3 regions of the Specibacter sp. NPDC078692 genome follow, and region 2 is predicted to be linked to each of the others. Evidence: riboswitches for the same ligand, from Rfam matches in the RefSeq annotation. Region 2 holds a riboswitch; each other region holds the start of a gene.
What was found. A riboswitch is a leader RNA that binds a small molecule or an ion and turns the genes downstream of it on or off. The one in region 2 is predicted to bind S-adenosylmethionine.
Positions count from the first base shown of each region.

Region 1: linked by a shared signal. The riboswitch ahead of AB0O97_RS07170 (aminotransferase class V-fold PLP-dependent enzyme) and the one ahead of AB0O97_RS15525 (ABC transporter ATP-binding protein) in region 2 are both predicted to bind S-adenosylmethionine.
Region 3: linked by a shared signal. The riboswitch ahead of AB0O97_RS00450 (bifunctional o-acetylhomoserine/o-acetylserine sulfhydrylase) and the one ahead of AB0O97_RS15525 (ABC transporter ATP-binding protein) in region 2 are both predicted to bind S-adenosylmethionine.

Region 1 is NZ_JBFBLV010000007.1:45,088-47,346, reverse strand. It holds gene AB0O97_RS07170 (aminotransferase class V-fold PLP-dependent enzyme) at 1-901, opposite strand, end outside; SAM riboswitch class IV at 946-1,059, opposite strand; gene hisN (histidinol-phosphatase) at 1,218-2,033, opposite strand; gene rsgA (ribosome small subunit-dependent GTPase A) at 2,246-2,259, opposite strand, start outside.
Region 2 is NZ_JBFBLV010000025.1:32,810-35,068, forward strand. It holds gene AB0O97_RS15520 (aliphatic sulfonate ABC transporter substrate-binding protein) at 1-533, opposite strand, end outside; gene AB0O97_RS15525 (ABC transporter ATP-binding protein) at 591-1,352, opposite strand; SAM riboswitch class I at 1,443-1,556, opposite strand; gene AB0O97_RS15530 (CoA-binding protein) at 1,651-2,067, shown strand; gene AB0O97_RS15535 (polysaccharide deacetylase family protein) at 2,118-2,259, shown strand, end outside.
Region 3 is NZ_JBFBLV010000001.1:110,798-113,056, reverse strand. It holds gene AB0O97_RS00450 (bifunctional o-acetylhomoserine/o-acetylserine sulfhydrylase) at 1-917, opposite strand, end outside; SAM riboswitch class IV at 995-1,111, opposite strand; gene AB0O97_RS00445 (Tex family protein) at 1,469-2,259, opposite strand, start outside.

The sequences.
Region 1 (2,259 bases), on a different contig from region 2:
GGGTCGCGGCACCCAGCACATTGGGGGTGCCGCCCTCGTGGCGGGCAGGTCCCTGCGCCCAGATGATCGATTCGAGCCGGACGTCCTTCACGGCTCCGCCGCCGGCGAGGTGCGGGTGACCGGCGTCGAGCCAGTCGGAACGTCCCACCAGAACGCCCGCGCCGAAGGGAGCATACAACTTGTGTCCGGAGAAGGCCACGTAGTCAATGCCGGTCTCGGCCAAGTTGATGCGGCGGTGCGGAGCCAGCTGGGCGGCATCGACTACGATCCGGGCGCCGTAGCGGTGAGCCAGGGTGGCCAACTCGGCTATGGGGAGCACCTCGCCGGTGACATTGGAGGCGCCGGTGACGGCTAGGAGCAGCACATTCCCGGCTCGCAACTGCGTTTCCACGCGAGCCAGTGTGGAGACAATGGAACTGGCGGCCACCACTGAACGGTGGGGGAGTGCTTGCCAAGGCAGGAGGTTGGCGTGGTGTTCAATGTCCAGATACAGCACCTCGCCGTGGACATTGGAACGGCCCTCGGCGTAGCCGCGCTGTTTCAAGAGCGATTCCACGCAGCCAGCCAAAAGGTTCAGGGAATCGGTGGTGTTGCGAGTGAAAATGACTGTGTCATCCTCCCGGGCGCCGACAAAATTGGCCACGATCTTGCGGGCATTTTCATAGACCGAGGTGCTAACTTGTGAGGCGAATCCGGCCCCGCGGTGCACGCTCGCGTAGTAGGGGAGCACCTCATTCAAATGCGCGGCAACCTCTTCAACAGCTGGGGCCGACGCTGCATAATCCAGATTTGCGTACCGCACATGCCCGCCCTGAATCAGCGGAGCGGACAGATCCTGACCCACCACGGGCAGAAGAGGCGTATCGGCAAGTTGAAGGTGGTCCAAAACGGCAGAGCTCATGAGAAATTCCTTTTACACCTTGGGACCTTTTGGGGGTGCCAAGAAGTCCGCGCTTGCCAGAACCGAACGGCTCTGGCCAGGTCGTCACCCGGGGCACCCCGCCGCGAAAGGAGGGTTGCCGGCCAGCAAACCGGGGTTTAGCGCTGGCACTCGTGACCTATGCCCAAAATCGTAGCCCAAGATTTTTAGCGGTGCATCTATTACGTTTCGTTTCGCACGCCTTGGTGAGCGCGGCGGCAGGGGAGACAAAGAACGACGGCGGGAGGCCGCCGTCGTTCTTAACTCATCTGTGCTATTGCGTAGAGAGGGCTTGGGGTCAGCCCAGCAGGTCGTCCCAATTCGGGTTCAGGCGCCGCAGAACTTCCGTGTGCAAGATGGAGTTGGTGGCCAAAGCGTTGCCGCCGAACGGGCCTTCGGCGCCTTCGAGCGAGGTGAAGCGGCCGCCGGCTTCCTGCACGATCGGGACCAGGGCTGCCATGTCGTAGAGGTTCAGTTCTGGCTCGCAGGCGATGTCTACGCTGCCCTCGGCGACCATGCAGTATGACCAGAAATCGCCGTAGGCCCGGGTGCGCCAGACATCGTCGGTGAGGGAGATGAACTCGTCGCGATTGCCGCGATCAGCCCAGCCAGTCAGCGATGAGTAGGACAGTGAGGCGTCCTTGAGCTCAGCGACGTTGGAGACGCGGATGCGGGTGGCTGCGGCGAGAGATTTGCCCATGTACGCCCCTGTGCCTTGAGCGGCCCACCAGCGTTTGCCCAAGGCAGGTGCGCTGACGAGGCCAACAACGGGGATGCCGTCGTCGACCAGAGCAATCAACGTGGCCCAGACCGGAACGCCGCGGACAAAGTTCTTGGTCCCGTCGATCGGGTCGATGATCCAGCGGCGCGAACCGTGGCCGCTGCTGCCAAATTCCTCGCCCAGTACAGCATCACGCGGGCGGACCCGGGACAGCTGGCTGCGGATGGACTCCTCGGCGGCCTTGTCGGCATCGGTGACAGGTGTCAGATCCGGCTTGGTCTCAACGGCTAAATCCAGGGCCTTGAAGCGGGACATGGTCAGGGAATCCACGCTGTCAGCCAGCACATGGGCCAGGCGGAGGTCATCGTTGTACGTCTGGGGTGGGGTCGTCATAAGTTCACGCTATCGCGATTTAACCACAAGACGGGGCAGGCGCCCTGAACACATACGCACCATTCGTGATGAGTGGTGCGTATAGCTTCAGCGCCCTGAACACATACGCGCCCGTCGCAGCCACCGGTGCGTATGAGTGTTCATACGCACCGGTGGCGCGCAGTGGTGCGTATGAGTTCATAAATTTGGACCGCAAGTGGGCGCTGGAGCGGCTACTCGATGATGC
Region 2 (2,259 bases):
ACCGTCACGTCCTTGGTGCTCAGGCCGGCTTCTTCCAGGGCCTGGACTAGGAAGAAGTAGGGGTCGGTGCCCTTGGTCGCCGCCACGGACTTGCCCTTGAGATCAGCAACTTTGGTAATACCGGAGTCCTTGTTAGTGACTAGGGCCGCCCACTCAGGCTGGGAGTAGAGCGAGATTGTCTTGATGGGGGAGCGGTTGGCGCGTGCCAACAGCGCCGCGGAGCCTGCCGTGGAACCAACGTCGATGGCGCCAGCACGCAGTGCCTCATTGGCCTTGTTGGAACCAGCCGATTGCAACCACTTCACGGTGACGTTTTTCTCGGCCAGAGTTGCCTCCAGCCAGCCCTTCTCCTTGATAATCAGGCTGAGCGGGTTGTAGGTGGCGAAGTCGATGTTGAGTGTATCGGAGCCGCCCACCTTGCCAGCAGCGTCGGTGGCTGCATTCTCACCGGTGCAGCCGGCAAGGGCCAAAGCGGAAACGGCGGCTGTGAATCCGAGGAATGAGCGTCGGTTGAAAAGAGCTGAATTAGACATGGTGGTCCTTAAAATGGGTGTGCTGAAGAGTGAAAGAGAGAAAGTAAAAAGTAGCGGCTAGTGGCCGTCGACGCCGAGGCTGGTAAGCAGTGAGCTGCGCAGCCCGGCCAGTTCTGTTGATGCCCGGTCGCGGGGGCGTGTGCCGGGCACGTCCACGGTGCGCACAATGGTGCAACCGGGCTGGTCCGTGCCGTCGGAGCCCAACAGGATGATCCGGTCCGCGAGCTGCAATGCCTCATCTACGTCGTGAGTGACCAACAGAACCGTGGTCGGTTCTGCCGAATGGATATCCAGCAGCAGGTCCTGCATGGTGATTCTAGTCAGGGCATCCAGCGCGCCAAAGGGCTCGTCAAGCAATAGAACTCCAGGGTTGCGAGCCAAGGCGCGGGCCAAGGATGCGCGCTGGGCCATGCCGCCGGAGATTTCCCGCGGCCGGTGCCCGGCGAAGGCGGATAGACCCACCAGTTCCAACAGATTTTCCACCACGAGGCGGCTGCGGGCGGAGTCGGCTCCGGCAGGAACCCCGATCGCCACGTTGCTGGCGATCGACTTCCAGGGCAGGAGCCGAGGTTCCTGGAAGGCTACGGCACAGCGTGAATCAATGCCGGTTACGGCTGTTCCATCAATGCTCACGGAGCCGCTGCTGGGAGCGTCGAGTCCGGCAACGGCACGCAGGAGGGTGGATTTTCCGCAGCCAGAAGGTCCCAGTAGGGCTACGATTTCCCCGGCCTGAATGTCAAAGGAAACATCACGGAGCACGGTGTGGGTGCCGGCCTTGGAACTGAAAGACCTGCCAAGCCCATGAAAGGAAACCGGCATGGCCGCAGTGCCCTGGGGATCAGAAACTATTGTTGGTGGCGCCACTGGTTCGGCAGACACCGAGGGCGAAAGTAAAGCAGACATCACAACACTCCATCGTTCCTGGCGGTAGCACCCTGCCGGCGATGACTCCTTCTACAAAGGTGTCAACCAGGGTTGCTGCGGCGTCAATGAGCCAGATCTCTCGGCCGCTCGGGATGGTCATCTCAAGACTAGGACGTAGTGGTGTGCGGCAGAAATCGGCAAGCGGGTGGAGTTCGCGAAGCGTAACAATCGGTGGGAGGACTAGGCTCGTAACATGGCACACCTCAATGACCCGCAGCTCATCCGCCGGCTCTTGACCACACCCGGTCGCTGGGCTGTTGTGGGCTTGTCCGGTAATCCGCTGCGACCTGCCGTCGGTGTTTCCTTGTACCTCCAGCAGCACCTGGGCCAGGAGATCATCCCGGTGAGTTTGAAAGGCGATGACGTCCATGGTGCCAAGGGGTACAAAGCCTTGGCCGAGGTCCCCGGAACCATCGACGTGGTGGACTGTTTTGTAAATTCCACCCGGGTGGGTGATGTTGTAGACCAGGCCATCGCGGTGGGTGCCAAGGCTGTCTGGCTCCAGCTGGGCGTTATTGACGAGGACGCGGCCCAACGTGCACAAGCTGCAGGACTGGACGTGGTGATGAATACCTGTCCCAAGATTGAAGCCGCAAAACTCGGGTTGTAAGCGGCGCAGGCTGTGCTGAACGACGATCTTCAGAAATAAGGAAAGCTGCCATGCCCCGCCATCTTGACCTTTCACCCAGCCGTGGCCGTTGGGTGGCTTTTTCGGTGTTGCTCCTAGCGATTGCACTCGTGGCCACCGGCCTGTGGTGGGTCAACACCAACAGTTCAGCGCTGCCGGGCCCAGTAACTGCGC
Region 3 (2,259 bases), on a different contig from region 2:
TGGCGTTCCACGCGCAGGCTCAGCGTCTCGATGCCCTGGGCAATCAGGAAGGCGTTGAACGGGGAGATGGCGGATCCGAGGTCGCGCAGCAGCTGGACGCGGGCCTTGAGGATGTAGGCCAGGTTGGCACCGAGTGCGCTGCCCACGCCGAGGTCACGGGCATAGACCAGGCCGTTGTACGTCTCGTCGGGGGTGTTGAAGCCGGGGAACTTCTCCGGGTTTGCCGCGAAGTCGAAGTTTCCACTGTCAACAATCACGCCGCCGATGGCTGTGCCGTGACCGCCCAGGTACTTGGTGGCCGAATGGATGACGATATCGGCACCCCACTCAATCGGGCGGAGCAGGTACGGCGTTGCGAGGGTGTTGTCCACGATCAGCGGCACGCCGGCTTCGTGGGCGATGGCGCTGATGTTTTCCAGGTCCAGCACGTCCTGGCGCGGGTTGGAGACCGTCTCGCCGAAGAACGCCTTGGTGTTCGGCTTGACGGCCGCACGCCATTCGTCCAGGTTGTCGGGGTCCGAAACAAAGGTGGTCTCGATGCCGAGCTTCTTCAGCGAGTGGGCCAGCAGGTTGAACGTGCCGCCGTACACGCTGGGGCTGGAGACAATGTGGTCGCCGGCTTCTGCAATGTTCAAAATGGCGAAGGTGGTTGCCGCCTGCCCCGATGCCAGCAGGAGTGCGCCGACGCCGCCTTCGAGGTTGGCGACGCGCTGCTCCACGGCATCCGTGGTGGGGTTGCCGATGCGGGTGTAGATGGGTTCCAGTTCGGCCAAGGCGAACCGTGCCGCGGCACTTTCTGCCGACGGGAACACAAACGAAGTTGTCTGGTAGATCGGCAATGCACGGGCGCCGGTGGTGGCGTCGGGCTCCTGGCCTACGTGGATCTGACGGGTTTCAAATGACCAACCGTTGCTCATGGCTGTTTCCTTTAACACTAGAGGCCTGCACCTGCGAAGCCTCCTGCGCACAATGCGTGGAGGGTTGCGTTGCTGATGGCCCGCGCTTGCACCGGAGCCGGATGGCTCGATGCCAGGTCCTCACCCGGGGCACCCCACCGCGGAAGGAGGGTTGCCGGTCAGCAAGCCGGGGCTGTGCGCTGACACTCATGACCTGCATCCAGTGTGAAAGAATCTCCGCGCGCTTGCAAGATTGTGACGAGTTTATGACTTTGGCCGAAGATGTCCTTGAATTTTCGCGACAAAGGTGCCCTTGTCCAAATTTCTGACTGATGAACGACGCCGGACACTCCCCCTTCCATTGGGCTGATTGGGTTGGGCCGCCTGGGTTGCGTAGGAGTAGCAAACTCATACGCACCACTGGCCGCAAGTGGTGCGCATGAGTGTCTATACGCGCCAGTAACGTTCAGTCGTGCGTATGAGTTCACGCAGTGGCCGCCAGTCCTTTGGACGGGCGCGTGGTTACGTCGCAACCAAGCGCAGCTGCAACGTCGCCGGACTGCTTTGTGGCGCTACTTGCCCAGCCCTGCCCGGCGCAGCGCCTCGGCCAAGGCTGTATTGGCCGACGGTGCCGCGGTATTGGGACGACCCTGCGCGCCGGCACCCCGGGGGCTCTGCGCGCCGGCACCCCGTGGGCTCTGCACGTCTGCAGCCCTGGGACCCTGCCCACCCGGCCGGCGGCCCTGACTTGAGCCTTGGCCGGAACCTTGGGTAGAACCCTGGCCGGGGTTGGCGCCTTTGCTGCGGGCACGCGAGTTAGCGCCGGCGCCCGCACCGGCACGCGCACCAGCACCGGCACCGGCACCCACCTCATCGTCCAGGCGCAGGGTGAGCGAAATACGTTTGCGTTCGGGCTCTACTTCCAGAACCTTCACGCGCACCACTTGGCCGGACTTAACTACAGCGTGCGGATCGGACACGAAGCTGTTGCTCATGGCCGAGACGTGGACCAGCCCGTCTTGGTGCACGCCAATATCCACGAAGGCGCCAAACGCGGCCACATTGGAGACGGTCCCTTCCAAAATCATGCCGGGGCGCAGATCGGTGATTTTCTCGATGCCGTCGGTAAACGTGGCGGTTTCAAAGCGCGGACGGGGGTCACGCCCAGGCTTTTGCAGCTCGGCAATGATGTCTTTGACAGTGGGTAAACCAAACTCACCCTCGATGAAATCGGCCGGGTTCACGGATGCCACCGCGCCGAGACCACCGGCAAGCTCATGAGTGCCCGCACCGGCCGCGACGAGGATCTTGCGGGCCACACCATACGCCTCAGGGTGCACACTGGAGGCATCCAGCGGTTCCG